One region of the Streptomyces sp. NPDC002773 genome, then DNA from elsewhere that is predicted to be linked to it. Evidence: riboswitches for the same ligand, from Rfam matches in the RefSeq annotation. Region 1 holds a riboswitch; each other region holds the start of a gene.
What was found. A riboswitch is a leader RNA that binds a small molecule or an ion and turns the genes downstream of it on or off. The one in region 1 is predicted to bind cyclic di-AMP.
Positions count from the first base shown of each region.

Region 1 (7,502 bases):
TGTACATTTTTTACAGATGGAGGTGCCCGTCATGCACGCTCGCCACGTCCTGCCCGAGTTCACGGAGCGGACCAGCTACGGAACCCGGACCCTCGACCCCTACTCCCGGCTCCTCGAGTCCCGGATCGTCTTCCTCGGGGCACCCATCGACGAGACCTCGGCCAACGACGTCATCGCCCAGCTCCTGTATCTGGACCACGCGGCGCCGGGCCAGGACGTCTCGCTCTACATCAACTCCCCCGGCGGCTCCATCACCGCGACGACCGCGGTCTACGACACGATGCGCTCGCTCCACTGCGACGTGGAGACCACCTGCCTGGGCCAGGCCGCCTCCACCGCCGCGCTCCTGCTCGCCGCGGGCACCCCGGGCAAGCGGCTGATGCTCCCCGGCGCCCGGGTCACGCTCCGTCAGCCCGCCCTGGACGAGCCGATGCAGGGGCAGCCGAGCGACCTCGACCTCCACGCGCGCGAACTGCTCAGGCAGCGCGCCCTGGTGGCCGGGGCGTTCGCCGAGCACACGGGACAGCCCCGGGAGCGGATCGACGCCGACCTGGACCGTCTGACCGTCCTGGACGCGCCCGCTGCGGTCGCGTACGGCCTGGTGGATCATGTGATCACCAGCCGGCGCGCGACCGGCGGCGGCGCGGCGCGGTGAGCCGGCCGTGGTCCCCGAGCTGCCGCCGCTGCCGGCCCTGACCCGGGCCGAGGGTGAACTCGTCGACGCGTACCTCGAAGTCGTCGACCTCCTGGGGAAGATCAATCCATCCAGAGGTACGCATACCTATGGAGCGCTACGGGCGGCACAGGCCCTGGTGGGGCGGGCCGAGGCGCTGCGCGAAGCGCTGACGCTGATGCACGCACGGGGTGAGAGCGAGGTGCACGCGGACACATTGGCGCGTGCTCTGCGGGTGTTGGACGGGGATCGCAGGACCGGTCGGGTCACCGTCCCGGGACCACGCGCGAGTTGACATTTCGTCGTGTCGTGTCGAGGTCCGTACGGCCGACATGTGCCGCAGAAACACTCCCTCGTTCGGCGTAGTCGATGAGTCGACAAATAGCTTGGGTGACTTGCGCACCACGTGTACACATCTGGCGGAATGGGGCGTTCCACCCCTGGTGCGGGGCTCGTTGGCCAAACCTCCGAAGATTACGAATGCGTCCTGTCCACCCGAACGGATCAGTCGTGAGGAGCCTCACATATCGCCGTTTCAGCTCGGATTTCACCCTGGGTGTGGGTCAAGATCCCTGTCGACGACAAGCCCCCGCCGCCGCGGCGGGGCGGTCCGGGCGGACGCCGAGTCCTGCCGCTGTCCCGGACGTCTGGTCGACAGGAGTGGATCGGCAGGAGTGGAGGACCCGATTTTTACGGGGCGTACGCGCTGTTTCGGCAGCGGGGCCGTCCCTTGGGGTGAAGCCGCGACCGCGGCCGGGCATCTTCGCCAGCCCGAACCCGACAGGTCATCCTTCGCAGGCGGCTGACGAAGGGTTGCGCATGACTGCGCAGATGCACGTCCCGTCCCTGCTGTCCCGGGCCGGAGCCGTCTCGGCTCTCACCCTCGCCGCCGTCGGCGGCACGCTGCTCGCACCAGGTGCGGCATCGGAGGCCCAGGCAGCCACCACGCACGCGAACAAGGCACTGAGCGTCGCCGCGTCCAAGAAGGGAGCCCCGTACGGCTACGGGAGCGCCGGACCCTCCAGGTTCGACTGCTCCGGTCTGACGCTCTACGCGTACAAGAAGGCGGGCAAGTCGCTGCCCCGTACCGCGCAGCAGCAGTACAACAAGACCCAGCACATCTCCGCCTCCACCAGGCAGAAGGGGGACCTGGTCTTCTTCCACTCCGGCGGGAGGGTGTACCACGTGGGGATCTACGCCGGCAGCGGCAAGATCTGGCACTCGCCCAAGTCGGGATCCTGGGTGAAGCTCGACAAGATCTGGTCGTCGAAGGTCTACTACGGCCGCGTCCGATGACCCGGAGGACAGGCGCTAGCAGCTCGCCAGGGGGGCCGCGGTCCACGGGATCGTGATCCAGACCGTCTTGCCGCCGTCCTCGGTCGGAGTGACCGAGAGACGGCCGCCCGCCTCCGCCGCCAGGACACGGATGATGACCATGCCCCGGCCGTTGTCCTGCTGGACCGCCGCCGGGAGGCGGCGGGGCCGGCGGGGGTGGCTGTCGGTGACGCCGATGTGAAGCCGCTCCTCCCGCTCGAGGCGGACCTCCACCGTGAAGGTGGGCGACTGGCCGAGGGTGTGGAGGACGGCGTTGGTGGCCAGTTCGGAGACGATCAGACGGATCGAGTCCGCGACGTCCGCGGCGCCGTCGAGGCCCCAGCCGGCGAGGACGTCCGCGACGTACCGCCGGGCCGTGGGGACCGAGGCGGGGTCGCTCGGCAGCGTGAGAGATGCTTCCTGGTGATCTGCCATGGCGACGCTGTCCCTTTCCCGCCGGGGCCGCTGCCCCGGATCGCGCTTCGCGTCAGAGTGCCACCGATCGTGCCGCGCCGGGCGGCGTTCCACCAAGATATGTCCCCATCTGTCGCCCGAAGCGGTGAACTATGGTGCCCGGGAACGCCCTTGGGCCGACGTTCACCCCTGCCGGGCGGCGGGCGCGGTCCTCAGGATCGTCTCCACCGCGCGCCCGATCTGCGCGTCCGTCAGATCGGCGCGTGCCGTGAGGCGCAGCCGCGAGATGCCGTCGGGTACGGACGGGGGCCGGAAGCAGCCGACCGCGAGGCCCTGCTCGCGGCAGTCCGCCGCCCAACGCAGGGCAGCCTCGGGGGAGGGGGCGCGCACCGACACCACGGCCGCGTCGGGCCGGGCCGCCGTGAGGCCCGCCTCGGTGAGCAGCCCGTACAGCGTGGTGGCGACGGTACGGGCCCGCCCGGCGAGGCCCGGCTCGGCCGCCAGCAGCCGGAGGCTCGCCAGCGCGCCGCCCGCGGCGGCCGGGGCGAGCCCGGTGTCGAAGATGAAGGTGCGGGCCGCGTTCACCAGGTGCTCGATCACCCGGGCCGGGCCGAGGACGGCGCCGCCCTGGCTGCCGAGGGACTTGGAGAGGGTCAGCGTGGCCACGACGTCCTCGTCGCCCGCGAGCCCGGCTTCGTGGAGGGCGCCCCGGCCCCCAACGCCGAGGACGCCGAGGCCGTGGGCGTCGTCCACCACGAGCCCGGCGCCGTGCGCGCGGCAGGCCGAGGCGAGCTCCGGCAGCGGGGCCTTGTCGCCGTCGACGGAGAAGACGGAGTCGCTGACGACCAGGGCCCGCCGCCCCGGATGCGCGTCGAGGGTCTTGGCCACGGCCTCGGGGTCGGTGTGCGGGACGACGGCCGTCTCGGCGCGCGCGAGGCGGCAGCCGTCGACGATCGAGGCGTGGTTGGACGCGTCGGAGATGATCAGCGAGTCCCGGCCGCCGAGCGCCGTCAGGGCGGCGAGGTTGGCGGTGTAGCCGGAGGAGAAGACGAGGGCCGCCTCGAAACCGCAGAAATCGGCGAGTTCGCGCTCCAGGCGGGTGTGCAGCCGGGTGGTGCCGGTGACGAGCCGGGAGCCGGTGGAGCCCGCGCCCCAGCGCCTCGCGGCCTCGGCCGCCGCCTCAGTGACCTCCGCGCGGCGGGTGAGCCCGAGGTAGTCGTTGCTCGCCAGGTCCAGCAGCTCCGACTCGGCCGGCCGGGGCCGCAGCACCCGGACGAGACCGGCCTCCGCCCGGCGGCGCGCCTCGCCGTCGGTCCAGTCGAACGCGGTACGGCGCGGGCCCGCGGCCCGTGCGTCGTCGGCCTGTGACATGCGGCGATCCTTTTGTAGGCAGCGCACAGACCCTAACCGGAGGGTGCCGAGGTCGGGATGTGGTCATCCACACACCTCTATCGGGGGCGTTTGTTCGGTTCCTCCTTGGCCCCGGGGTGGGCGGTAGGCAAGGATCAGCGGTTATGGACCTCCTGAACACGCTGGTGGAGAAGGGGCTGCGGCGCGAGCTGCCGACCCGTGAAGAAGCGCTCGCCGTCCTGGCGACCTCCGACGACGAACTGCTCGATGTGGTGGCGGCGGCCGGCAAGGTGCGCCGCCAGTGGTTCGGGCGCCGGGTGAAGCTCAACTACCTGGTGAACCTGAAGTCCGGGCTGTGCCCCGAGGACTGCTCGTACTGCTCCCAGCGGCTCGGCTCCAAGGCCGAGATCCTCAAGTACACCTGGCTGAAGCCCGACGAGGCCTCCCAGGCCGCCGCGGCGGGTGTCGCGGGCGGCGCCAAGCGGGTGTGTCTGGTGGCGAGCGGCCGCGGTCCGACGGACCGGGACGTGGAGCGGGTGGGCCGGACCATCGAGGCCATCAAGGAGCAGAACGAGGGCGTCGAGGTGTGCGCCTGCCTCGGTCTCCTCTCGGACGGGCAGGCGGAGCGGCTGAAGGACGCCGGCGCCGACGCGTACAACCACAACCTGAACACCTCCGAGGCGACGTACGGGGGAATCACCAAGACGCACACCTACGCGGACCGCGTGGACACCGTGCAGAAGGCGCACGCCGCCGGTCTGTCGGCCTGCTCGGGTCTGATCGCGGGCATGGGCGAGAGCGACGAGGACCTCGTCGACGTCGTGTACGCGCTGCGCGAGCTGGACTCGGACTCGGTGCCGGTCAACTTCCTCATCCCCTTCGAGGGCACCCCGCTCGCCAAGGAGTGGAACCTCACCCCGCAGCGCTGTCTGCGGATCCTCGCGATGGTGCGGTTCGTCTGCCCCGACGTCGAGGTCCGGATCGCGGGCGGCCGCGAGGTGCACCTGCGCTCGATGCAGCCGCTGGCCCTGAACATCGCGAACTCGATCTTCCTCGGCGACTACCTGACGAGCGAGGGCCAGGCCGGCCAGGCCGACCTGGACATGATCGCGGACGCGGGCTTCGAGGTGGAGGGCGCGGGCACGACCACGCTGCCCCGGCACCGTGCGGACGCGCTCGCCGCCGCCGGTGCGGCGGGCGGCGGCTGCGGCTCCGCCGCGTCGGCGGGTTGCGGTTCGTCCGCGTCGGCCGAGGGCGCGGGTGCGGGTTGCGGTTCGCACGCGGAGGCGGGCGGTGGCTGCGGTCCCTGCGGCGGTCACGCGGTGCCCGCTCCCGCGGAGGCGGAGACCGTCACGGGCAACGCCCGGACCGACCTGGTGGCGGTACGGCGCCGGGGCGCCGGCACGGACCTCGCGCCGAACGCGTGACGGCCGTGCGCAACGACGAACTCCTCACCCTGGACCGGGCGCACGTCTGGCATCCGTACGGCCCCATGCCGGGACGTACGGACCCGCTGGTCGTCGAGTCCGCCTCCGGTGTACGGCTCCGGCTCGCCGAACCCGCCGAGGGCCAGGCCGAGTTGGTCGACGGCATGTCGTCCTGGTGGTCGGCGGTCCACGGCTACAACCACCCCGTGCTCAACGAGGCGGTACGCGGCCAGCTGGAGCGGATGAGCCACGTCATGTTCGGCGGGCTCACCCACGAGCCGGCCGTGCGGCTCGCCGCCCGGCTCGTCGAGATCACCCCCGGGCCGCTGCAACACGTCTTCCTCAGCGACTCGGGCTCCGTGTCCGTCGAGGTCGCGGTCAAGATGTGCCTCCAGTACTGGCGCTCCCTCGGCCGCCCCGAGAAGCAGCGGCTGCTCACCTGGCGCGGCGGCTACCACGGGGACACCTGGCAGCCGATGTCCGTGTGCGACCCCGAGGGGGGGATGCACGAGCTGTGGACGGGGGTGCTCCAGCGGCAGGTGTTCGTGGACGCCCCTCCGGCCGCGTACGAGGAGTCGTACGCCGAGCTGCTGCGCGCCGAGATCGGGAAGCACGCGCACGAACTGGCCGCTGTGGTCGTGGAGCCGGTGGTGCAGGGCGCGGGCGGCATGCGCTTCCACGACCCGGCGTATCTGCGGGTGCTCCGCGAGGCCTGCGACGCACACGACGTGCTGCTCGTCCTCGACGAGATCGCCACCGGGTTCGGGCGGACGGGCACGCTGTTCGCCGCGGACCAGGCGGGCGTCTCCCCCGATGTGATGTGTCTGGGCAAGGCGCTGACCGGCGGCTATCTGTCGATGGCGGCGACGCTCTGCACGAGCCGGGTGGCCGACGGGATCTCACGGGGCGAGGTACCGGTGCTCGCGCACGGGCCGACGTTCATGGGGAACCCGCTGGCGTCGGCGGTGGCCCTGGCCTCGATCGACCTGCTCCTCTCCCAGGACTGGGAGGTCGAGGTCAAGCGGATCGAGGCCGGACTGCGGGAGGGGCTCGCGCCCGCGGCCGACCTCCCCGGGGTGCGCGAGGTACGGGTGCTCGGTGCGATCGGCGTCGTCCAGCTCGACCACCCGGTCGACATGGCGGCGGCGACGCGCGCGGCGGTCCGGGAGGGCGTGTGGCTGCGCCCGTTCCGGGACCTGATCTACACGATGCCGCCGTACGTGACGGGCGACGAGGACCTGGCCCGGATCTGCGCCGCCGTGCGCGCGGCGGCGGCAGCGGGCTGAACGGCGAGAACAGGAACAACGGGACAACGGGAGCAGCAGTGGGAATCGTCGTCGTCAGCGGTACGGGTACGGAGATCGGCAAGACGGTCGTGACCGCGGCGGTGGCCGCCGTGGCCACGGCCGCCGGCCGGTCGGTCGCCGTCCTGAAGCCCGCGCAGACGGGTGTCGGGCCGGAGGAGCGCGGCGACGCGGACGAGGTCGTCCGGCTCTCGGGCGCCGCGGGCTCCGCCGAGCTGGGCCGCTTCCCGGAGCCGCTCGCTCCGGGCACGGCGGCCCGGCGGGCCGGACTCGCCCCCGTGGGGCCCCGTCAGGTCGCCGACGCCGCCCGGAAGCTGGCGGCCGAGCACGACCTGGTCCTCGTGGAGGGCGCGGGCGGGCTGCTCGTGCGCTTCGACGAGGAGGGCGGCACGCTCGCGGACGCGGCCGCGCTGCTCGGCGCGCCGGTCCTGGTGGTGGCCCCGGCCGGTCTGGGGACGCTCAACTCGACGGCCCTGACGGCGGAGGCACTGCGGGCGCGCGGGATCGAGCAGCTGGGTGTCGTGGTCGGCAGCTGGCCGGCCGCGCCGGACCTGGCGGCGCGGTGCAACCTGGCGGACCTGCCGGAGGCGGCGGGCGCGCCGCTCGTCGGAGCCGTACCGGAGGGGTCGGGGTCGCTCGACCCGGCGGAGTTCCGGGCGGCGGCGGGCGGCTGGCTCGGCCCCGCCCTGGGGGGCACCTGGGACGCGGAGGAGTTCGGGGAGCGGTTCGCCGCCGCCTTCGGGGACGTCTCCTCGTCCGATGAGCAGCCCTCGGGGCGGTGACTCCGTAGGCTGGAGGCATGCGTGCTTCCGTGCAGGAGATCGTGTTCGACTGTGCCGACCCGGCTGCCCTCGTCCGCTTCTGGACGGAACTCCTCGGTGGTGATCCGGTGGACCGGGGTGTCGACTGGTCGTACGTGGACCCGCCGGGGTTCGTCCGGCTCGCCTTCCAGAGGGTGCCGGAGGGCAAGACGGTGAAGAACCGGGTCCATCTCGACCTTCAGGTGGAGGATGTCGAGCG
Region 1 is NZ_JBEOVO010000019.1:16,996-24,497, forward strand. Features, by position in the region: gene ABT034_RS22415 (ATP-dependent Clp protease proteolytic subunit) at 32-655, shown strand; gene ABT034_RS22420 (hypothetical protein) at 663-968, shown strand; cyclic di-AMP (ydaO/yuaA leader) riboswitch at 1,359-1,489, shown strand; gene ABT034_RS22425 (C40 family peptidase) at 1,493-1,969, shown strand; gene ABT034_RS22430 (ATP-binding protein) at 1,985-2,422, opposite strand; gene ABT034_RS22435 (8-amino-7-oxononanoate synthase) at 2,585-3,772, opposite strand; gene bioB (biotin synthase BioB) at 3,916-5,178, shown strand; gene ABT034_RS22445 (adenosylmethionine--8-amino-7-oxononanoate transaminase) at 5,244-6,464, shown strand; gene bioD (dethiobiotin synthase) at 6,503-7,264, shown strand; gene ABT034_RS22455 (VOC family protein) at 7,282-7,502, shown strand, end outside.

Region 2 (7,502 bases), on a different contig from region 1:
CCTGCGCCGCCGCCGGGGCCTCACCCTGGAGGCCGCCGCCCAGCGGGCCGGCCTCTCGCCGGCCCACCTCTCGCGCCTGGAGACAGGGAACCGGCAGCCCTCGCTGCCGATGCTGCTCGCCCTCGCCCGCATCTACGGTACGACGGTCTCCGAGCTCCTCGGTGAGGCACCGGCCGAGCGCGACCCCGTCGTCCGGGCCGGCCGCTCCGAACCCGTCGAGGCCGACGGCTGGGTCTACCGCCAGGCGGGCGGTGCCGGGCGCGCCCTGCAGTGTCTGCGGGTCCACGTGCCGTACGCCACCAGGGCCGACATCGTGCGCGTCCACCCGGGGGAGGAGTGGATCCACGTCCTGGAGGGCCGGGTGCGGCTCGCGCTCGGCGAGGCCGTGCACGTCCTCGACCCCGGGGACAGCGCGCACTTCGACTCGCTCACCCCGCACCGGATCGGCGCCGCCACCCCCGGCGGGGCGGAGCTGCTGTTCGTCCACACCCTGATGCAGAGCCCCGCGGCCGAGCTGTGCCTCGGCGACGGGACCCCGCACCGGCGCTGAGCCCCGTGGCGCATCCTTCCTCGTGGCTCTTCATTCCTTCGAGAGGACCGACATGTCCGACAAGTCCCGACCGGTCACCGGTGAGGAGCGCGGGGAGGGCAAGTTCCCCAAGGGGCTCGTGCTGCGCCTCTTCGCCTACCTGGTCGCCGGCCACCTCTTCGCCGGCTTCCTCTACCTGCTCTTCGCGCTGGGCGGCCAGAACCAGTAGGCGGCGGGCTCACACCTCGGTGAGCAGACGCTCCCGCAGGCGCTCGCGGGTCTCCGGGGCCAGCTTCAGGCCCGTGGTGAGGTAGGCGTCCACCGAGCCCCAGGTCGCCTCGATCGTCTCGAAGGCGCCCCGCAGGTACTCCACCCGCGCGTCGAAGAGCGGGCTCAGCAGCTCCATCACCTCGGGCGACATGGCGTCGGGGGCGGTGGAGCTGCGGCGCACCTTGTAGCGGCGGTGTGGGTCGTTCGACTTCACGTAGTCGGCCTCGATCGCCGCCCGCTCGACCCCGAGGGCGAGCAGGGTGATCGCTATGGAGAGCCCGGCGCGGTCCTTGCCGGCCGCGCAGTGCATCAGGGCGGGGAGGCTGTCCTCCGCCATGGCGTGCAGGATCCGGCTGTGCTCCGCGGTCCGCTCGATCACCATCTTCCGGTACGAGTCGGACATATTGGCGGCCGCCTTGCCGTCGCCGAGGATCTCCCGCAGCTGGGCGATGTCGCCGCCGCGCACCAGCTTCCAGAACTCCTTGCCCTCCGCCGGATCGTTGAGGGGAATGTTCACGTTCCGTACGCCGGGCAGCTCGACGTCGGGACCCTCGACCTTCCGGTCGGCCACGTTCCGGAAGTCGAACACGGTGTGCAGCCCCAGCGAGTCGAGGAAGGCGGCGTCCGCCGCCGTCGCGTGGGCGAGGTGGCCGCTGCGGAAGAGGCGCCCGGTGCGGACGGCCCGGCCGTCCGTCGTCGGCAGGCCGCCCACGTCCCGGAAGTTGCGGACCTCGGCCAGCTCGGGCTCGGTCATTTCGATGGGCGGGACCTGCGGCAGCTGCTGCGTCACGGATGCTCCTGGTGGTCGGCGTTCGGGTGCCCGAAGCGAGATCGGTTCCTGGGGCAATCATCCAGGCGCGAGGGTGTCGGCGCAGCCCCCTGGACGGGAATGGGTGATCTGTCCGAATTGAGGCCTTACATATAACGCGCCCTGTTTACAGGCGAGATGAGCAAGGACGCGTGAGCAGGGTCATAGAAGTGACGGATCGTGGCCGACGGCCGGAACCAATTGCCGTACGGAAAAAGGACGTCGAAGGACCGTCATCCACAGAGGGTGACCGGAATTCCGGCCGGAAGACGGGGCGGGGAAAGCCGGTGGAAATCAGCGGCTTGTCCGTGCCGACCCCCTCGTCTAGCGTCACCGTCAATCCGGTCGGACCGCCGAATCCTGCCACCGTCCGGAATTCCCACTCATCCCATGTGTGGCAGGAGCGGGGGACCCAGGAAAACGCCGGTCCCGCGACGCAGGACGGCTTGGGGTGAAGCCGCGTGAGAACGCGGCCGGGCATCTCCAGTCCGAACCCGACAGCTCACCTCGTAGGCGCCGGAGAGGAATTCGCCATGCCCGCGACGGGTAAGCACCGCCGTACCAAGACCAACCGACTGACCCGCGGAATCGCCGCCGCCGGTACGGGAGGCGCCGTCGTCGCCCTCCCGCTCTTCGGCGCCACCGGGGCCCACGCCGCCGAGCAGACGGCCGCCGCCGGCCAGGCCGTCACCGCCGCTGCCCAGGTGAAGGCCCCCGCCGCCGCCAAGGCCGCGCCCGCCGCCAAGGCCGCGCCGAAGACGTACTCCGTCGTGCGGGGCGACTACCTGTCGAAGATCGCCGCCGACCACCGCGTCGCCGGCGGCTGGCAGAAGCTGTACGCCGACAACCGCCAGGTCGTCGGCGAGGACCCCTCGCTCATCCTGCCCGGCATGAAGCTCACGCTCGGCGCCAAGAGCACCGCCAAGGCCGCCGCCCCGAAGAGCGCCGAGCCCCGGGCGGCCGCCCCCGAGAGCGCCCCGAAGCCGTCCGCCGAGACCTCCTCGAAGAACGGCGACACCCCGCGCGCCTCCCGCGGCAGCGAGCGCGTCGCCGCCCCGGCCACCGCCGCCCCGTCCTCGGACGCCGGCACGTCGTCGGACTCCGGCTCGTCCTCCTCTTCGCAGGAGTCCACGGGCGCCTCGACCTCCGCGGCCGGCTGGGTCGCCCCGGTCGACGGCGGCGTCTCCACCCCGTACCGCGCCTCCGGCTCCATGTGGTCCTCCGGCTACCACACCGGTGCCGACTTCATCGCCTCCTCCGGCACCACCGTCCGCGCCGTCGGCGCCGGCACGGTCGTCTCGGCCGGCTGGAGCGGCTCGTACGGCAACGAGGTCGTCATCCAGCACGCCGACGGCAACTACTCCCAGTACGCCCACCTCTCCTCCCTCTCCGTCTCGTCCGGCCAGACCGTCACCGGCGGCCAGCAGATCGGCCTCTCCGGCTCCACCGGCAACTCCACCGGCCCGCACCTGCACTTCGAGATCCGCACCTCCCCGAGCTACGGCTCCGACATCGACCCGCTGGGCTACCTCCGCCAGCACGGCGTCTCCCTCTGACGCACCGACACCCCGCGTGGCCCGGCACTCCTGTGCCGGGCCACCGGCGTTTCCCCATCTATTCCGGCTTGGCAATTTCTTTATCGGTGGCATATGTCACCCGGCGTCAACCCCTCCTTACGGTCGCGTAGGTCACATCCAAAAGGGAAGGATGTGCTCCCGTGGCAGACGATTCGAGATCAAGAGACAAGAACGCATTCGGGTCGTACGCGGCGATCGGTGACAGCTTCACCGAGGGCGTCGGGGACCCCGGTCCCGACGGGGCGTACGTCGGCTGGGCGGACCGCTTCGCGGTCCTGCTCGCCGACCAGCTGCCGGAGCACGACGCCTTCCGCTACGCCAACCTGGCCGTACGCGGGCGCCTCCTCGACCAGATCGTGGCGGAACAGGTCCCCCGGGCGAAGGAACTCGCCCCCGACCTGGTGACCTTCTGCGCCGGCGGCAACGACATCATCCGCCCCGGCTCGGACCCCGACGACGTGGCCGAGCGCTTCGAGCGCGCCGTCGCCGAACTGACCTCCGCCGTCGGCACCGTCATGGTGACCACCGGCTTCGACACCCGTGACGTGCCCGTGCTCAGGCACCTGCGCGGCAAGATCGCCACCTACACCGCCCACGTCCGGGCCATCGCGGACCGCTACGACTGCCCGGTCCTGGACCTGTGGTCCCTCAGGTCCGTGCAGGACCGTCGTGCCTGGGACCTCGACCGGCTGCACCTCTCCGCCGAGGGGCACACCCGGGTCGCCCTCCGCGCCGCCCAGGTCCTCGGCCTGCCGGTGCCCGCCGACCCGGACCAGGCCTGGCCGCCGGTGCCCCCGCGCGGCTCGCTGGAGCTGCGCAGGGACGACATCAACTGGGCGAAGGAGTACCTCGTGCCGTGGATCGGGCGCCGGCTGCGCGGCGAGAGCTCCGGCGACCACGTCGAGGCCAAGCGCCCCGACCTCATGCCCCTCTGAGGGACGACGGACCGCCGGCCGGGATCCGCTCCAGGACCCCGCCGGCGAACACGTCGTACAGCGGCAGCGTCTCCAGGTGGACATAGCCGATGTGGCAGTCGCAGACGGCGAGGGGGCAGGCCCGGGGACGCAAGGAGGCACGGTACGAACCGTCGTACAGGTTCCCCAGCTCGGCCTTGACGAAGTGGCAGCGCCGCACCGTCCCCTCACCGTCCACCGAGATCACCGACTCCCCGGTCCGGCAGGGCAGCCCCGCCGAGCGGTGCGGATGGCGGCTGTACGGGAACAGCGGGTCGATCGCCGTCCACTCCCCGGCCTCCGCGTCGGTGTACGTGTGCCCCTCCGCCGCGTTCACCCAGAGGTAGACGTGCGGCGGCAGCGCGGCGCGGAGCCGCCGGGCGTGCTCCGCGTGCTCGGGCAGACCGACCACGCCGACACTGAATCGGACGCCCCGCTCCGCCAGTTCCCCGCACTTGGCGAGGAAACGCTCGGGAGCCGTCTGCCCGGGGTGGTACGTGCACCAGAGCGCCACGCGCTCCGGGTCCGCCTCCGCCAGCCAGTCGGTCCGGCAGCTCAGATTCGTCTGGATCGCCACCCGCTCGACCTGCGGCAGCCGCGACAGCTCGACGAGCGCCCGCCGGTACCAGGAGCGCACCAGGCCCTCGCCCCACGGGGTGAAGAGGATCCGCAGCCGGTCGCCGGTCTGCCCGGCGGCCCAGCCGGTGAACCGTTCGAGCGCGGCCCGGTCCGCGCGCAACTGCTCACGGCTGTCCCGCCGCTTGGCGAACGGGCAGTACGGGCAGTCGAAGTCGCAGGAGGAGAGCGGCCCCCGGTAGAGCAGCGTCAGATCCATGCCGGCCCTTACTTCGGCTCGTACGCGGCCATCGCGGCCCGCACCGAGGGGGAGAACAGCTCGGGACCGAGCCCGTCCGAGTACGCGAGTCCCTCCGGCGACAGCCTCAGGATCCCTTCCGGGGCCTCCGCGTCCAGCCAGCCGAGCGCCTCGAACCGGCCCAGTTCCTCGGGGAAGTCCGCGAACGGCGAGGACCCGAACCGCTCCTCGTACCCCGCGACCGGCATGCCCCCGGCCTGGAGCAGCGACTGGAGCAGATGACGGCGGCGGGCCTCCCCGGCGTCGACCCAGCGGCCCACCTCGACGCGGGAGAAGTCCTCGGTCTCCGTGTAGGAGTCGATGATCGAGCGGATCTCCCGCATGTCCACCGCGTAGTCGAAGGAGTAGTGGAGCGCCGACGTGTACGACCGGGCCCCGCAGCCCAGGCCGATCATGCCGTCCGTCTGGCAGGCGTAGTCGTCCGGGCCGAGCGGTGCCGCGTCGGTCCGCCGGAACATCCGCATGGACACCTGCTCGTAGCCGTGCGCGAGGAGATGGTCCCGGCCGTGCCGGTACAGACGCAGCCGCTGCTCGTCCCACGCCCGGTCGGCCCGCAGCCGGTCGGCGGGGGAGATCCGGCCGAGGCCGGTGAGGGGACGCACGTACAGCGGATACAGGTAGAGCTCCTCGGGGCGCCAGGTGAGGGCCGCGTCGAGCGAGGAGCGCCAGGACTCCTCGGTCTGGCCGTCGATCCCGTAGATCAGGTCGATGTTGAGCACGGGGACACCCGTGTCCCGGATACGGCCGAGCGCCGCCTCGACGTCCGCGCGCCGCTGCGGCCGGACGGCTGCCCGTGCCTCGGCCTCGACGAAGCTCTGCACGCCGATGCTGAGCCGGGTCGCGCCCCGGTCGGCGAGGACCGCGAGCCGGTCCGCGGTCGCCGTCGCGGGCGAGGTCTCCACGGAGAGCGGCACCGCCCGCAGATCCACGCCCATCCGCTTCTCGGCGATGTCGCAGAGCCGCTCCAGCTCGCCGGCGGTGAGGAAGGTGGGCGTCCCCCCGCCGAACGCGGCCGTCGCGAACCGCACCGGCGCCGCGTCCCCGAGGGCCTCGCGCACGGCCGTGGCCTGGCGGTCGAGGGCGTCGAGGTACCGGCCGGTCAGCTCGTCGGGGGCGCCGATCCGGGTGAAGAGGTTGCAGAAGCCGCAGCGGACCTCGCAGAACGGTATGTGCGCGTAGAGGGAGAGTGCGTCCTTCGGCTCGTCCCGCCAGAGCGCGGACAGGGCCGGCGCGGGGTCGGGGAGCGGCCGGTACGCCGTCTTGTGCGGGTAGGCGTAGACGTAGCTGCGGTACGGGCGGATGGCGTCGCTCATGCCAGAGCCCCCCGCTCCGGGCCGGCGAGGACGAACTGCGCGTACGGGACGGTCCACACGACCTCGTGACCGAGCCGGTGCCCGGTGTGGCCGTCCTCCCCGTACGCCGTGCCGTGGTCGGAGCAGACGATCGCGAAGCAGGGGCGCCGGCTGCTCATCGCGGCGAAGAGCCGCCCGATGTGCCGGTCGACGTACTCCAGGGCCGCCGCGTGGGTGGCCCGGGAGTCACCCGCCGCACGGGTCGCCCCCGGCAGATGGAACCAGTTGGGCTGGTGCAGTGCGGACACGTTGACGAAGAGGAAGAGCCGGCGCCCGTGGGGGAGACCGGCGACGACCTCTTCGGCGCGCGTGACCTGGGACTCGAAGGAGGTCGGGGAGGCGACGCCGAAGGCGGGCTCCCAGTGGCTCTCCTGGAACAGGCCGGGGAGCACGGCGCCGAGGGGCGGCTGCTTGTTGAAGAAGCCGACACCGCCGACGCAGACCGTCCGGTACCCCTCGCCGGCGAGCGCGGACACCAGGTCCGGGGTGTCGTGGACGTAGGTGCCGCCGGCGGTCGACTCGCTGCCCGCGAACCGCGCGGCGAACAGGCGCGGGTGGGGCCCCGGGGCGGCCGGGGTCGGCAGGAAGCCCGCGAAGATCGCCTGGTGGGAGGCGTAGGTGAAGCTCCCGGGGGCGTGCCTTTGCTCCCAGACGCCGCCGGGCAGATGACGGGCCAGGTTCGGGAGCCGGCCCGCGGCCGCGAGCTCCGCCGCCACGTCGTACCGCAGGGTGTCGAGGGTGACCAGGAGCAGGTCGTGGCTGCCGACGATCGCGTTCATGTCGGGCTGCTGGTTCACGCGGTGCTCGTTCCTGTGGCGCGGGGGGTGGGGCGGTGGTGCGGGGTCTTCAGGGGCCGAGGGGGGTGCGGGAACTGCGCGGCGACCTGCGCCGCGTACGTGTCGAGTCCCTCGGCGCCGCTGCCGGGCAGGCCCGTGAGGCCCGGCAGCAGATCGCCGAAGGCGTTGACCTCGGCGACGGCGAAGCGGCGCCAGCCCGTCGCCGGCAGCAGATCGACGCCCACGCACCGGGTGCCGGGAAACACGGCGGCGGCCCGCTCGCACACGTCGAGCGCGTCCGACCACCGCCCGCCGGCCGCGGCGATCGCGGCGCGGGCCGCGTCCAGGTCGCCCCGGGCGCCG
Region 2 is NZ_JBEOVO010000003.1:298,480-305,981, forward strand. Features, by position in the region: gene ABT034_RS06580 (helix-turn-helix domain-containing protein) at 1-550, shown strand, start outside; gene ABT034_RS06585 (DUF6126 family protein) at 603-758, shown strand; gene ABT034_RS06590 (tyrosine-protein phosphatase) at 768-1,589, opposite strand; cyclic di-AMP (ydaO/yuaA leader) riboswitch at 1,978-2,138, shown strand; gene ABT034_RS06595 (LysM peptidoglycan-binding domain-containing M23 family metallopeptidase) at 2,141-3,163, shown strand; gene ABT034_RS06600 (SGNH/GDSL hydrolase family protein) at 3,325-4,119, shown strand; gene ABT034_RS06605 (STM4011 family radical SAM protein) at 4,106-4,972, opposite strand; gene ABT034_RS06610 (STM4012 family radical SAM protein) at 4,981-6,324, opposite strand; gene ABT034_RS06615 (STM4013/SEN3800 family hydrolase) at 6,321-7,142, opposite strand; gene ABT034_RS06620 (STM4014 family protein) at 7,157-7,502, opposite strand, start outside.
Region 2: another riboswitch for cyclic di-AMP. It lies ahead of ABT034_RS06595 (LysM peptidoglycan-binding domain-containing M23 family metallopeptidase); the one in region 1 lies ahead of ABT034_RS22425 (C40 family peptidase).

Region 3 (7,502 bases), on a different contig from region 1:
GGAACTTGCGGTGGTCGCGGCCGAGCCGGCCCAGGTACTCCGTGAGCCCCGGCTCGTCGATGTGGGTCACCACGTGGGTGAGCGCGGCGAAGAGCCGGTCCCGCTGGGGCCGCATGTCGGCGGGGAACAGCTCGCGCAGGCCGGGGTTGTTCCAGAAGAGATGCGAGTAGAAGAAGGTGACGGCGTGTTCGGCCCGTCTCTCGACGACCGCGAACGTGCTTCTGAGCATCTGAGGATCCACCGCACGAATCTAGGGCACGGCCCCCCTTCTTGATCACATGATCTCCACACACCTCACCGCGCGGGCCGCCCTGTACCGTCGGGGGGTGAGCACCACCCCCGGCCCCGCCCCCGCCCGACCGTCTGCCGCGCCGCCCGCCCCCGAGCTCTTCACCTGGGAGTTCGCGAGCGATCCGTACCCCTCGTACGCCTGGCTGCGGGAGCACGCGCCCGTGCACCGGACGACGCTGCCCAGCGGGGTCGACGCCTGGCTCGTGACGCGGTACGCGGACGCCCGGCAGGCCCTCGCCGACCAGCGGCTCTCCAAGAACCCGGTGCACCACGCCGAGCCGGGGAAGACCGGGATCCCCGGCGAGCGCAGCGCGGGCCTCATGACGCATCTGCTCAACATCGACCCGCCCGACCACACCCGGCTGCGGCGGCTCGTGTCGAAGGCGTTCACCCCGCGCCGCGTCGCCGAGTTCGCCCCGCGCGTGCAGGAGCTGACGGACCGGCTCATCGACTCCTTCGCGGAGAAGGGGAGCGCGGACCTCATCCACGAGTTCGCGTTCCCGATGCCCATCTACGCGATCTGCGACCTGCTCGGCGTGCCCCGCGAGGACCAGGACGACTTCCGGGACTGGGCCGGGATGATGATCCGGCACGGCGGCGGCCCCCGCGGCGGGGTCGCCCGGTCGGTGAAGAAGATCCGCGGCTATCTCGCGGAGCTGATCCACCGCAAGCGCCAGGACCTCGGCGACGACCTGATCTCCGGCCTCATCCGCGCGAGCGACCACGGCGACCACCTCACCGAGGCCGAAGCCACCGCCATGTGTTTCGTGCTGCTCTTCGCCGGCTTCGAGACCACCATCAACCTCATCGGCAACGGCGTCTACGCGCTCCTGAGGGACCCGGAGCGGCGCGAGCGGCTCCAGGCCTCGGTCGCGGCGGGCGAGACCGCGCTCCTGGAGACCGCGGTGGAGGAGCTGCTGCGGTACGACGGGCCGGTGGAGATGGCGACCTGGCGGTACGCGACGAGGGCGCTGACCATCGGCGGGCAGGAGATCCCGGCGGGCGACCCGGTGCTCGTCGTGCTCGCCGCGGCGAACCGGGACCCGGAGCGGTTCACAGCGCCGGACACGCTGGACCTCACCCGGCGCGACAACCAGCACCTCGGGTACGGGCACGGCATCCACTACTGCCTCGGCGCGCCGCTCGCCCGGCTTGAGGGGCAGACGGCGCTCGCGACCCTCCTGACACGTCTTCCGGACCTGCGACTTGCCGCCGACCCGGCCGAACTGCGGTGGCGCGGCGGGCTCATCATGCGGGGATTGCGCACGCTTCCGGTGGAGTTCTCCCCGTCCGTACCGCTCCGCCACAGTGACGGCGTGTCAGAAATGTGATCTTCGCGTGATCGTGCGGCCATCGACTTGTGACGAGCGTTCGAATACCGCTACGTTCACCGCACTCTCAGCCGTCACGCGAAAGGCGCTCCTATGCGTTCCGGGAACGGACGACACCGTCGCCCCCGTCAGGCCCCCGCCATCGTCGTCGCCGCAGGTGTGACCGGATCCGCCATGGCGCTGCCGCTGCTCGCCGCCGGATCCGCGTCCGCGGCCGACGCCGCCACCTGGGACCGCGTCGCCGAGTGCGAGTCCGGTGGCCAGTGGAGCGCCAACTTCGGCAACGGCATGTACGGCGGGCTCCAGTTCACCCAGGACAGCTGGGAGCGCAACGGCGGCCTGGCGTACGCGCCCAGCGCCGACCTGGCCAGCCGGGCCCAGCAGATCGCGGTGGCCGAGAAGGCCCTCGCGAAGGGCTCCACCGAGTGGGCCACCTGCGCGCCGATCGCCGGCCTGACGAACGACGGCACGGCCCCCGGCGTGGACCCCGGCCCGACCTCCGTCCCGAAGGCCCCCACGGGGCCGGTCGTCGAGTCGAACCGTACGGCGGGGCTGCCGGAGGCCTCCACGGGCTCCCCGGAGACCACGAAGGGGATCACGGGTACGGTCACGCCGACCGCTCCCGTCACGCCGTCCACGCCCACCGGGCCCGTCTCGCCGACGGCCCCCGTCGCGCCGACCGGCCCCGTCTCGCCGACCGCTCCGGTGAGCCCCACCGCGCCGACCGGCTCGACCGCCCCGACTTCCCCGGCCGCCCCGAGCGGCTCGACCGACCCGGCCGCGCCGGTCGTCCCGGTCAACCCCGTCGTCCCGGTCACGCCGGTCACCCCGGTCACGCCCGGCACCCCTGACGCCTCCGTCACGCCCGGTACGCCCGGTTCGTCCGTGACGCCCGGCACTCCGGAAGGTGACGCGTCGTCGGCCACGCCGGGCACCGGCAAGCACCGGGGCGATGCCGCACCGGAGGAAACCGGCAAGGCGGACACTTCGTCTGAATCAGGTAGACATGCTTCATCCGAGAACAAGTTGACCGAAAGCCCCCTCGTTACGACGCCGGTTGACGCGGCGAAGGATTCGGGCGCAACGGACAGTCAGGACACTTCGGGCGCGTACACCGTGCGGCCGGGTGACAGCCTGTCCGACATCGCGCAGGCGAACGAACTCCCCGGAGGCTGGACCGCCCTCTATGACGCCAACCGGGGCACGGTGGGCATCGATCCGGACCTGATCCTCCCTGGTCAGAGCCTCGATCTGACGGACGTTCCGGCTTCGACGACCAAGTGATTCGGGGGCGTATGTCCGGTTCTGGGCAAGTGAGACATGGGTCTCTTCGCTCCAACTGGCGTGTCCCGTCCGTAATCTTTGCCCCCGTCACCTCTCACCTGCACAAACAGCACCTTCCGGAAGCCAAGTAGGGGCGGTATTTCCGCAATACGCCTCTTTGAACTTCCGGTGGGTCTGTGTCTACGGTCATCACCGCTCGCCACCGCGGGCCCCGTCGACCGAAACGCCGAATCCTGCCGTCGGCCGATGGGAACAGTCGTCGCGTAAGCGCCGAAGGCAGGAGTGGGGGACCCAAGGTAAGTGCCGGTCCCGGCCGTTGAGAAAGACGGCCGATGATCGGCTTGGGGTGAAGCCGCGTGCTAGGACACGCGGCCGGGCAACTTTCCGGCCCGAACCCGACAGCTCACCTCACAGGCGTCGGTGAGGAGAATCTCCATGCTGTTTTCCGGCAAGGGCAAACACCGCCGTCCCTCCAAGGCCACCCAGGTCGCCACGCTCGTCGGCGTCACCGGTGTCGCCGTCGCGGCCCCGCTGATGACCGCGGGCACCGCCTCGGCCGCCACGGCCTCCGAGTGGGACCGCGTCGCCCAGTGCGAGTCCGGCGGCAACTGGTCCATCAACACGGGCAACGGCTACTACGGCGGCCTCCAGTTCTCGGCCTCCACCTGGGCCGCGTACGGCGGCACCGCCTACGCCTCGACCGCCAACCAGGCGTCGAAGTCCCAGCAGATCGCCGTCGCCGAGAAGGTCCTCGCGGGCCAGGGCAAGGGTGCCTGGCCGAGCTGTGGCGTGGGTCTCTCCGGCGCCTCCTACGACGGCGGCTCCACCGAGTCCGCCCCGCAGCAGGAGGAGCGGAAGGCCGAGCAGCCGACCACCCGCAGCGAGCAGCGCCAGGCCCCGAAGCAGGCCACGCAGCAGGCCCCGCAGGAGCAGGCCCCGCAGCGCGAGGCCGCGCCGCAGGCCGCCAAGAAGACCGTCACCACCCCGACCGGCAAGAAGGTCGAGAAGGGTGACGGCGAGTACAAGGTCGTCTCCGGCGACACCCTCAGCACCATCGCCCAGGCGCACGGCGTCAAGGGCGGCTGGGCCCAGCTCTTCGAGCTGAACGACGAGATCGTCGACGACGCCGACCTCATCTACCCGGGCCAGCAGCTTCACCTGAAGTGAGCCCGGCGGTCCGCGTGAGTCCGGCGGCTCACGCGGTCCCCACGACCCTCCCGCGGTGACCACCCCGGTCCGGCGCGCCCTTCCCCCGTGCGCGCCCGACCGGGGTTCCGTCCGTTCCGGGCCGCTCCCGTGCGGGGGCGCACCCGTCGAGGGGCGACTGACTGAGGGACCGACCTGATGGTTACCGTCCAGTAGATCTGATGTCCTTCGTCCCGAAACGCATGCCCTTGGGTCCTTTTTCGTCCCAGGGGGCGGGCGCCCGGCTGGCCGGAGCCCCCGCGCCGGTTAGGCTCTTGTCGCAAGGCCAAGCGACCCTGCACCGACCTTGCGTCACATCCAGCGTCACATCCCAGAAGGAGATGCTCGTGCCGTCCATCGACGTCGTCGTAGCCCGGGAAATCCTGGACTCCCGAGGCAACCCCACGGTCGAGGTCGAGGTCGGCCTCGACGACGGCAGCACCGGCCGTGCTGCTGTTCCGTCCGGCGCCTCCACCGGTGCTTTCGAGGCCATCGAGCTTCGCGACGGTGACCCGAACCGCTACCAGGGCAAGGGTGTCGAGAAGGCCGTCCTCGCCGTCATCGAGCAGATCGGCCCGGAGCTCGTCGGCTACGACGCCACCGAGCAGCGCCTGATCGACCAGGCCATGTTCGACCTGGACGCCACCGAGAACAAGGGCTCGCTCGGCGCGAACGCCATCCTCGGCGTCTCGCTCGCCGTGGCCCACGCCGCCTCCGAGGCCTCGGACCTGCCGCTCTTCCGCTACCTCGGCGGCCCGAACGCGCACCTGCTGCCCGTTCCGATGATGAACATCCTCAACGGTGGGTCGCACGCCGACTCCAACGTGGACATCCAGGAGTTCATGATCGCCCCGATCGGCGCGGAGTCCTTCTCCGAGGCCCTTCGCTGGGGTGCGGAGATCTACCACACGCTCAAGGGCGTGCTGAAGCGCAAGGGCCTCTCGACCGGCCTCGGCGACGAGGGCGGCTTCGCCCCGAACCTGGAGTCGAACCGCGCCGCCCTGGACCTCATCATCGAGGCCATCAAGGAGGCCGGCTACACCCCGGGCACCGACGTCGCGCTCGCGCTCGACGTGGCCGCGTCCGAGTTCTACAAGGACGGCGCGTACGAGTTCGAGGGCAAGTCCCGCTCGGCCGCCGAGATGACCGAGTACTACGAGGAGCTCGTCTCCGCGTACCCGCTGGTCTCCATCGAGGACCCGCTGTACGAGGACGACTGGGACGGCTGGAACACCATCACCTCGCGCATCGGCGACAAGGTGCAGATCGTCGGCGACGACCTGTTCGTCACCAACCCCGAGCGCCTGGCCCGCGGCATCGAGGAGGGCTCCGCGAACGCCCTCCTGGTCAAGGTCAACCAGATCGGCTCGCTGACCGAGACCCTCGACGCCGTCGAGCTCGCCCAGCGCAACGGCTTCAAGTGCATGATGTCCCACCGCTCCGGCGAGACCGAGGACGTCACCATCGCCGACCTCGCGGTCGCCGTGAACTGCGGCCAGATCAAGACCGGCGCCCCGGCCCGCTCGGACCGCGTCGCCAAGTACAACCAGCTGCTGCGCATCGAGGAGATCCTCGACGACGCCGCGGTCTACGCCGGCCGCAGCGCCTTCCCGCGCTTCAAGGGCTGATCAACGGCTGAGCCTCTCCGCAGGGCAGCTTCCGTACGTCCCCGTACTCGGTCCCGTACCGTGTGCGGGGACGTCCGCGTGAACAGGGGAGGCGACACGACATGGCCGCGAAGGACCGGGACCGGTTCTCGACCGCGACCCGGATCAGGCTGCTCGGCGAGCAGACCGCCGCCCGTGTCTACCGCTCCCAGACCCGCCGCCAGGCCCGCCGCTCCCGGCTCACCGGCCGCGCGGCCTTCCTCGCCCTGGTCGTCTGCTCCCTCGTCGTGGCGCTCGCCTATCCCATGCGGAGCTACGTCTCCCAGCAGGGCGAGATCGCCGAGCAGGAGCGCAGGGCCGCCGAGGCCGCCCGGCGGGTCGAGGAACTGAAGGACGAGAAGGCCCGCCTCCAGGACCCGGCCTACGTCCGCCGCCTCGCCCGCGAGCACCTCCACTACGTGCTGCCCGGCGAGACCGGATTCACCGTGAACGACCCCGGCGCGGAGCAGCGGCCCCGCACCGACCAGGGCGCGGCGGACCGCCCCTGGTACGACAACCTCTGGGACGGCGTCGACCACGCCGACCGTCCTTGAAGCCCGAAACGACCTGACGAGCAAGGCAGACATGGAAACGCCCCCTCCGCAGACCGAACGCACCGAGCCCACCGAGGCGGACATCGCCGCCTTCGAGCTCCAGCTCGGCCGGCCGCCCCGCGGCCTGCGCGCCATCGCGCACCGCTGCCCGTGCGGCAACCCGGACGTCGTCGAGACCGCGCCCCGGCTTCCCGACGGCACGCCGTTCCCGACCACGTACTACCTGACCTGCCCCCGGGCGGCCTCCGCCATCGGGACCCTGGAGGCCAACGGGGTCATGAAGGAGATGCAGGCCCGGCTCGCCACCGACCCGGAGCTCGCCGCCGCCTACCGGGCCGCGCACGAGGACTACATCGCCCGCCGTGACGCCATCGAGGTCCTGGAGGGCTTCCCGAGCGCCGGCGGCATGCCGGACCGGGTCAAGTGCCTCCACGTCCTCGTCGGCCACTCGCTGGTCGCGGGCCCGGGCGTGAACCCCTTCGGCGACGAGGCCCTCGCGATGCTGCCGGAGTGGTGGGCGAAGGGCCCCTGCGTCACGCCGTGCGCGGAGAAGAAGGAGGGGGAGGAGCAGTGACCCGGGTCGCCGGAATCGACTGCGGTACGAACTCCATCCGCCTCCTCGTCGCCGACGTCCACCCCGAGACGGGCGATCTGATCGAGCTGGACCGGCGGATGACGATCGTCCGGCTCGGGCAGGGCGTCGACAGGACGGGCCGGCTCGCGCCCGAGGCCCTGGAGCGCACCTTCGCGGCCTGCCGCGCGTACGCCGAGGTCATCGAGGAGCTCGGCGCCGAGCGGATCCGCTTCGTCGCGACCTCCGCCTCCCGCGACGCCGAGAACCGCGACGAGTTCGTGAACGGGGTCGTGGAGATCCTCGGCGTCGAGCCCGAGGTCATCACCGGCGACCAGGAGGCCGAGTTCTCCTTCACCGGTGCCACCGGCGAGCTGCACGGCACGGAGACGTACCTCGTCGTGGACATCGGCGGCGGCTCCACCGAGTTCGTCACCGGCAACAAGCACGTCGAGGCGGCCCGTTCCGTCGACATCGGCTGCGTCCGGCTCACCGAGCGGCACGTCCGGCACGACCCGCCGACCGCCGAGGAGGCCGACGCGATCCGCGCCGACGTCCGCGCGGCCCTCGACCTGGCCGCCGAGACCGTGCCGATCGGCACGGCCGGGACCCTCGTCGGGCTGGCCGGCTCGGTCACCAC
Region 3 is NZ_JBEOVO010000033.1:53,566-61,067, reverse strand. Features, by position in the region: gene ABT034_RS29235 (globin domain-containing protein) at 1-229, opposite strand, end outside; gene ABT034_RS29230 (cytochrome P450 family protein) at 327-1,622, shown strand; gene ABT034_RS29225 (LysM peptidoglycan-binding domain-containing protein) at 1,716-2,906, shown strand; cyclic di-AMP (ydaO/yuaA leader) riboswitch at 3,165-3,338, shown strand; gene ABT034_RS29220 (transglycosylase family protein) at 3,342-4,073, shown strand; gene eno (phosphopyruvate hydratase) at 4,439-5,719, shown strand; gene ABT034_RS29210 (FtsB family cell division protein) at 5,821-6,291, shown strand; gene ABT034_RS29205 (DUF501 domain-containing protein) at 6,323-6,865, shown strand; gene ABT034_RS29200 (Ppx/GppA phosphatase family protein) at 6,862-7,502, shown strand, end outside.
Region 3: another riboswitch for cyclic di-AMP. It lies ahead of ABT034_RS29220 (transglycosylase family protein); the one in region 1 lies ahead of ABT034_RS22425 (C40 family peptidase).

Region 4 (7,502 bases), on a different contig from region 1:
CACCGGTTGGCGAACGGCCTGCGCGTGGTGCTCTCGGAGGACCACCTGACCCCGGTCGCCGCGGTCTGCCTCTGGTACGACGTCGGCTCGCGTCACGAGGTCCCTGGCCGCACGGGCCTCGCCCACCTCTTCGAGCACCTGATGTTCCAGGGCTCGAAGCAGGTCCACGGCAACGGGCACTTCGAGCTGGTGCAGGGCGCGGGCGGCTCGCTCAACGGCACGACGAGCTTCGAGCGCACCAACTACTTCGAGACCATGCCCACGCACCAGCTGGAGCTCGCGCTCTGGCTGGAGGCCGACCGCATGGGCTCGCTGCTCGCCGCGCTGGACGACGAGTCCATGGAGAACCAGCGGGACGTCGTCAAGAACGAGCGCCGCCAGCGTTACGACAACGTGCCGTACGGCACGGCCTTCGAGAAGCTGACCGCCCTCGCCTACCCCGAGGGCCACCCGTACCACCACACGCCCATCGGCTCCATGGCCGACCTGGACGCGGCCACCCTGGAGGACGCGCGGAACTTCTTCCGCACGTACTACGCCCCGAACAACGCGGTGCTTTCGGTCGTCGGCGACATCGACCCGGAGCAGACCCTCGCCTGGGTCGAGAAGTACTTCGGTTCCATCCCCGGCCACGACGGCAAGCCCGCACCGCGCCCCGGCGACCTGCCCGAGGTCATCGGCGAGCAGCTCCGTGAGGTCGTCGAGGAGGAGGTCCCGGCCCGCGCGCTGATGGCCGCCTACCGGCTGCCCCACGACGGCACGCGCGAGTGCGACGCCGCCGACCTGGCCCTGACGGTCCTCGGCGGTGGCGAGTCGTCCCGTCTGCACAACCGCCTGGTCCGCCGCGACCGCACGGCCGTCGCCGCCGGCTTCGGCCTGCTGAGGCTCGCCGGAGCGCCCTCGCTCGGCTGGCTGGACGTCAAGACCTCCGGAGGCGTCGAGGTCCCGCAGATCGAGGCGGCCGTCGACGAGGAGCTCGCCCGGTTCGCCGCCGAGGGCCCCACGCCGGAGGAGATGGAGCGCGCGCAGGCCCAGTTGGAGCGCGAGTGGCTCGACCGCCTCGGCACCGTCGCGGGCCGCGCCGACGAACTGTGCCGGTACGCCGTGCTGTTCGGCGACCCGCAGCTCGCCCTCACGGCCGTCGACCGGGTCCTGGACATCACCGCCGACGAGGTGCGGGCGGCCGCCGCGGCCAAGCTGCGCCCCGACAACCGCGCGGTGCTCGTCTACGAGCCCCTGGCGGCCGAACTGAGCGACAGCGACAGCGACGACGAAGAGGGAGCGGACCAGTGACCGACGCTGCCGTGTCTTTGACGAGCATGGACTTCCACCCGCAGCCGGAGCCCGGCGCCGCCAGGCCCTGGGCCTTCCCCGCCCCGGACCGCGGGAAGCTGGACAACGGCCTGACGCTGCTGACCTGCCACCGTCCCGGCCAGCAGGTCGTGGCCGTGGAGCTCTTCCTGCCGGCCCCGCTGGACGCCGAGCCCGCCGGTCTCGACGGTGTCGCCACCATCATGGCCCGCGCGCTCACCGAGGGCACGGACCAGCGCGGTGCCGAGGAGTTCGCGGCCGAGCTCGAGCGCTGCGGCGCCACGCTCGACGCGCACGCCGACCACCCGGGCGTACGGGTCTCCCTTGAGGTACCCGTCTCCCGGCTGCCCAAGGCGCTCGGGCTGCTCTCCGAGGCGCTGATCGCCCCGGCGTTCCTGGACACCGAGATCGAGCGCCTGGTGCAGAACCGGCTCGACGAGATCCCGCACGAGACGGCCAATCCGGCCCGTCGCGCCGCCAAGCAGCTCTCCAAGGAGCTCTTCCCGGCCGAATCGCGGATGGCGCGGCCACGCCAGGGCACCGAGGAGACCGTCGAGGCGATCGACGCGGCCGCGGTCCGCGCCTTCTACGAGGCGTACGTCCGGCCCGCCACGGCCACCGCCGTGGTCGTCGGCGACCTGACCGGCGTGGACCTGGACAAGGTCCTCGCCGAGACCCTGGGCACCTGGACCGGTGAGCCGGCCGAGCCGCTCCCGATGCCGCCGATCTCGGCCGACGACACCGGACGGGTCGTCATCGTCGACCGACCCGGCGCCGTCCAGACCCAGTTGCTGATCGGCCGGATCGGCCCCGACCGGCACGACCGCGTCTGGTCGGCCCAGGTCCTGGGCACGTACTGCCTCGGCGGCACCCTCACCTCGCGCCTCGACCGGGTGCTGCGGGAGGAGAAGGGCTACACGTACGGGGTGCGTGCCTTCGGGCAGGTGCTGCGCTCCGACAGCCAGGGGAACGGTGCCGCGATGCTCGCCATCAGCGGTTCCGTCGACACGCCCAACACCGGCCCGGCGCTTGACGACCTGTGGAAGGTGCTGCGGACGCTGGCCGCCGAGGGCCTCACCGACGCCGAGCGCGAGACGGCCGTGCAGAACCTGGTCGGGGTCGCCCCGCTCAAGTACGAGACGGCCGCCTCGGTCGCCGGGACGCTGGCCGACCAGGTCGAGCAGCACCTCCCCGACGACTACCAGGCCCAGTTGTACGCACGGCTCGCCGAGACCGGCACGGTCGAGGCGACCGCGGCCGTGGTCAGCGCCTTCCCGGTGGACCGGCTCGTCACCGTGCTCGTGGGTGACGCGGCGCAGATCGCGGACCCGGTGCGCGCGCTCGGCATCGGTGAAGTCACCGTCGTGACCGGCTGATTCCGGCTCCCGACCGGGGCTCCGACCGGCTCCAACCTGGCTCTGACCAGGCTCCCGACCCGGCTCCGACCCGGTAAGGGGAGGGCTCCGACGGCATGTTTCGTCGGAGCCCTCCCCTTTGTCCGTATTGAACGCAAGGGTGATCGTTTGCCCTGTGGCATGTCTTACAAACTGGCGAGTCCGGTTGGTGATTGAAAGACGATCCGCATAGCGTCGGTGCGTCTGTTCGGCAGTTGCACCCGCCGCACCCGCGGCACCCGGACAGTCATCGCCGAGTCCCCGTCAGGCGCGAGCCTGGGGAGCCGGGGACCCACACGTAGTCCCTGGGGTGAATCGGGCGCCTTCGTCTCGTACGGAGGGGCTCGTAGGAGACCTTCCTGCTCCGAACCCGTCAGCTAACCCGGTAGGCGAGAAGGAAGGAAAGGATCAGCCACTACATGGCGTTCACCCGTGCCACCGGGAAGCATCGTGGGCCGAGCCGGATGGCGCGCCGCAGCGTGGGCATCGCCGGCGCCGCGACCCTGGCCACCACCGGCGTCATCGGAACCCTCGCTTCCCCGGCGCTCGCCGCCGACGCGGACAACCGCTCCGCCGAGGACACCGGCCTCACCAAGGTGATCACCGAGGACTCCCTCGTGGACCGGATCAACGCCCAGGCCGCCGCCCAGGAGCAGGAGGCCTTCGAGGCCGCCGCCAAGGCGAAGGCCGAGGCCGAGGCGAAGCGCAAGGCGGAGGCCCGCGCCAAGGAGATCCGCGAGGCGGAGGAGCGCGCCGCCCGTGAGGCCGAGCGCCGCCGCCTGAACTCCTTCCAGCTCCCCGTCGCCGGCTCGTACGTCTCCACCGGCTACCAGACCGGCGGCTCGCTCTGGTCCTCCGGCAGCCACTCCGGCGTCGACTTCCACGCCGGGTACGGCAGCAGCGTCGTCTCCGTCGGCTCCGGCACCGTCGTCGAGGCCGGCTGGGGTGGCGCGTACGGCAACAACATCGTCATCCGGATGAACGACGGCACGTACACCCAGTACGGCCACCTCTCCTCCATCGGCGTGTACGTCGGCCAGAGCGTCGAACCGGGCGAGGAGATAGGCATCTCCGGCTCGACCGGCAACTCGACCGGCCCGCACCTCCACTTCGAGGCGCGCACGAGCTCCGAGTACGGCTCCGACATCAACCCGCTCGCCTACCTCCGCGCGCGCGGCGTCAGCGTCTGACGCGGACGCCCGCCCCGCGTCGCAAAAGCCCCGGCTCGTGCTGAGCCGGGGCTTTTCGTCGGTCAAAAAGGCTTCCATATTTCGCTGAGGCATCGGAAATTCCGGCGCGCTGCAATAGAGTCGCAGATCGGGCGCAGAACAGGCGTCGCAGAATTGTCTCGCGCAGACCAAGGCGGAGGTCGGACATGCGCATTCCCGCGCACTCGGTATGCACGGCGATCCGGGACGACATCGTCTCCGGCGTCTTCGAGCGGGGCAGCCGGCTGACCGAGGAACAGCTCGCCCGCCGGTACGGGGTCTCCCGCGTCCCGGTCCGCGAGGCCCTGCGCACCCTGGAGTCCGAGGGCTTCGTCGTCACCCGCCGCCACGCGGGCGCGCACGTCGCCGAGCCCACCGAACAGGAGGCGGCCGACCTGCTCGACATGCGGGCGCTGCTCGAACCGCTGGGCGCCGCACGGGCCGCCCAGCGGCGCACCGAGGCCCACCTCAAGGTGCTGCGGGGCCTGGTCAGGCTGGGGCAGGAGCGGGCCAGGCGGGGTCAGGGCGAGGATCTGCGCTCGCTCGGCGGCTGGTTCCACGAGACGCTGGCACAGGCCTCCGGCAGCCCGGCCCTGACGGCGCTGCTGACGCAACTGCGCCACAAGATCGCCTGGATGTACGCGGTCGAGCAGCCCGCGCAGCCGGTGGAGGCCTGGGCCGAGCACGGCGCGATCGTGGACGCCGTGGCGCGCGGTGACGCCGAGCGCGCGCGGGCGCTGACCGCGGTGCACGCGGAACGCTCGCAGCCGCTGCACCGGCTCAAAAGGCCGGAGCGCGGGCGTGTGAGGGTTTCGCAACATGTCGTCAACACGGCGAGCGCCCGGAATTAACGCGCACGCCGTATACAAAGAATAGTAATTCCGCAGTCCGCGTTCCGTGCTGCCCAAAAGCGGGCCGAATCGGGTCGGTGGAAATGCGAAAGGCCGTGGCCACCGGAATTCCGGCAGCCACGGCCTTTCGTCGTACGGGGGGGCGACCCGGATCAGACGGTCTCGGGGAGCTCGTCGAGACCCTCGGCGACCAGCTTCGCCAGACGGTCCAGAGCGGCCTCGGCGCCGTCGGCCTCCGAGGCGAGGACGATCTCCTCGCCGCCCTGCGCGCCCAGGCCGAGCACCGCGAGCATGGAAGCGGCGTTCACCGGGGTGCCGTCGGACTTGGCGATCGTCACCGGAACGCCGGAAGCCGTGGCGGCACGGACGAAGATGGACGCGGGGCGGGCGTGCAGGCCCTCGGCCCAGCCGACGTTGACGCGGCGCTCAGCCATGGTGTTGCCCTTCAAGTCTTAAGCGGTTGTCTAGACCAGTCTCTCACGGGATGCTCGGTGCTCGCGCCGACCTCCGGACCGGACCGGGCCGCCTTCCGGCCCGCCCCCGCCGCTCGCGGCGTGCTCACCACCGTGCATGGAGTGCCCCCACCATGCACGGCTCACACCCACCGCGCGACCCGTGCCACCGCCGTGTCGCGGCCGTAGGCTGGCCCCATGCAGAGCGCGTCGGAGCAGTCGGAAGCGGCGGAACACCCGGCACGACCGGCGCGTCCGGTACCACCGGACCACGACTACCCCGACCACTGGGAAGCGGACGTGGTGCTCCGCGACGGCGGCACCGCGCGCATCAGGCCCATCACCGCCGACGACGCCGACCGCCTCGTCAGCTTCTACGAGCAGGTCTCGGACGAGTCGAAGTACTACCGCTTCTTCGCCCCCTACCCCCGGCTCTCCGCCAAGGACGTCCACCGTTTCACCCACCACGACTTCGTGGACCGGGTCGGACTCGCGGCGACGGTGGGCGGCGAGTTCATCGCCACCGTCCGCTACGACCGCATCAACGAGCGCGGACTGCCCGCCTCCGCGCCGGCCGACGAGGCCGAGGTCGCCTTCCTCGTCCAGGACGCCCACCAGGGACGCGGGGTCGCCTCCGCCCTGCTCGAACACATCGCGGCGGTCGCGCGGGAGCGGGACATCCGGCGCTTCGCCGCCGAGGTCCTGCCCGCCAACACCAAGATGATCAAAGTCTTCACGGACGCGGGCTACACCCAGAAGCGCAGCTTCGAGGACGGGTCCGTTCGGCTCCACCTCGACCTCGAACCCACCGACCGCTCCCTCGCCGTCCAGCGCGCACGGGAGCAGCGGGCCGAAGCGCGCTCCGTGCAACGCCTCCTGACCCCCCGGTCGGTCGCCGTCGTCGGAGCCGGGCGCGCCGCCGGCGGTGTCGGCCGCACGGTCCTCCGCAACCTCCTCGGGGCCGGCTTCAGCGGACGCGTGTACGCGGTCAACGCCGCGCTCGCCGGGAGCGCCGGCGGCGACGGCGCGGCCGCGGAGTTCGACGGAGTCCCCGCGTACCCCTCCGTCGGCGCCATCGGGCAGACCGTCGACCTCGCGATCGTCGCCGTCCCCGCCGAACGGGTGCCGGAGGCCGTCGCGGACTGCGGCGAGCACGGCGTACGGGGCCTCGTCGTCCTCTCCGCCGGATACGCGGAGAGCGGGGCCGACGGCCGCGAGAGGCAGCGCCAGCTCGTCCGTCAGGCTCGCTCGTACGGGATGCGGATCATCGGCCCCAACGCCTTCGGGATCATCAACACCGCCGCCGACGTCTCGCTCAACGCCTCCCTCGCACCGCAGATGCCGGCCGCCGGGCGCATCGGACTCTTCACCCAGTCCGGCGCGATCGGCATCGCCCTCCTCGCCGGTCTGCACCGGCGGGGCGCGGGCCTGTCCTCCTTCATCTCGGCCGGCAACCGCGCCGACGTCTCCGGCAACGACTTCCTCCAGCACTGGTACGACGACCCCGGGACCGATGTCGTCCTCCTCTACCTGGAGTCGATCGGCAACCCCCGGAAGTTCACCCGGCTGGCCCGCCGCACCGCCGCCGTCAAGCCGGTCGTCGTCGTCAAGGGCGCCCGGCACAGCGGCAGCGCCCCGCCCGGCCACCGGGTGCCGGTCACCCGCATCCCGCACGCCACGGTCTCGGCCCTGCTCCGCCAGGCCGGGGTCATCCGCGTCGACACGGTCACCGAACTCGTGGACGCGGGGCTGCTCCTGGCCGCCCAGCCACTGCCGGCCGGGCCCCGGGTCGCGATCCTCGGCAACTCCGAGTCGCTCGGCCTCCTCACGTACGACGCCTGTCTGACGGAGGGGCTGCGCCCGTTGCGGCCGCTCGACCTGACGACGGCGGCGGAACCGGCGGACTTCCGGGACGCGCTGGCGGCGGCGCTCGCGGACGAGACCTCCGACGCGGTCGTCGTCAACGCGATCCCCTGGGTCGGCGAGAACGGCGCCACCGAGTTCGGCGACGGGGAGGTCCTCGCCGCCTCCCTCCGCGAGGCGGTCGCCTCGGCCCAGGCCCCGACGAAGCCGGTCGTCGTCGTGCACGTGGAGATGGGCGGCCTCGCGGAGGCCCTCGCGATCGCGACGAGCACGCGACCGGCGGCGCAGGGGAAGGGAGGGGGCGGCGTCGGTACGGGGCCGGGGGCCGGACTCCGGCCCACGGGAACGGAGGCACAGAGCAGCCCTGCGGCGCTCCCGGCCGAGCCCCGGCCGGGAACGGCGCACGGAGCCGCGGGCGCAGCC
Region 4 is NZ_JBEOVO010000012.1:77,604-85,105, reverse strand. Features, by position in the region: gene ABT034_RS17070 (M16 family metallopeptidase) at 1-1,293, shown strand, start outside; gene ABT034_RS17065 (M16 family metallopeptidase) at 1,290-2,687, shown strand; cyclic di-AMP (ydaO/yuaA leader) riboswitch at 2,947-3,112, shown strand; gene ABT034_RS17060 (M23 family metallopeptidase) at 3,125-3,895, shown strand; gene ABT034_RS17055 (GntR family transcriptional regulator) at 4,081-4,764, shown strand; gene ABT034_RS17050 (HPr family phosphocarrier protein) at 4,917-5,198, opposite strand; gene ABT034_RS17045 (bifunctional acetate--CoA ligase family protein/GNAT family N-acetyltransferase) at 5,415-7,502, shown strand, end outside.
Region 4: another riboswitch for cyclic di-AMP. It lies ahead of ABT034_RS17060 (M23 family metallopeptidase); the one in region 1 lies ahead of ABT034_RS22425 (C40 family peptidase).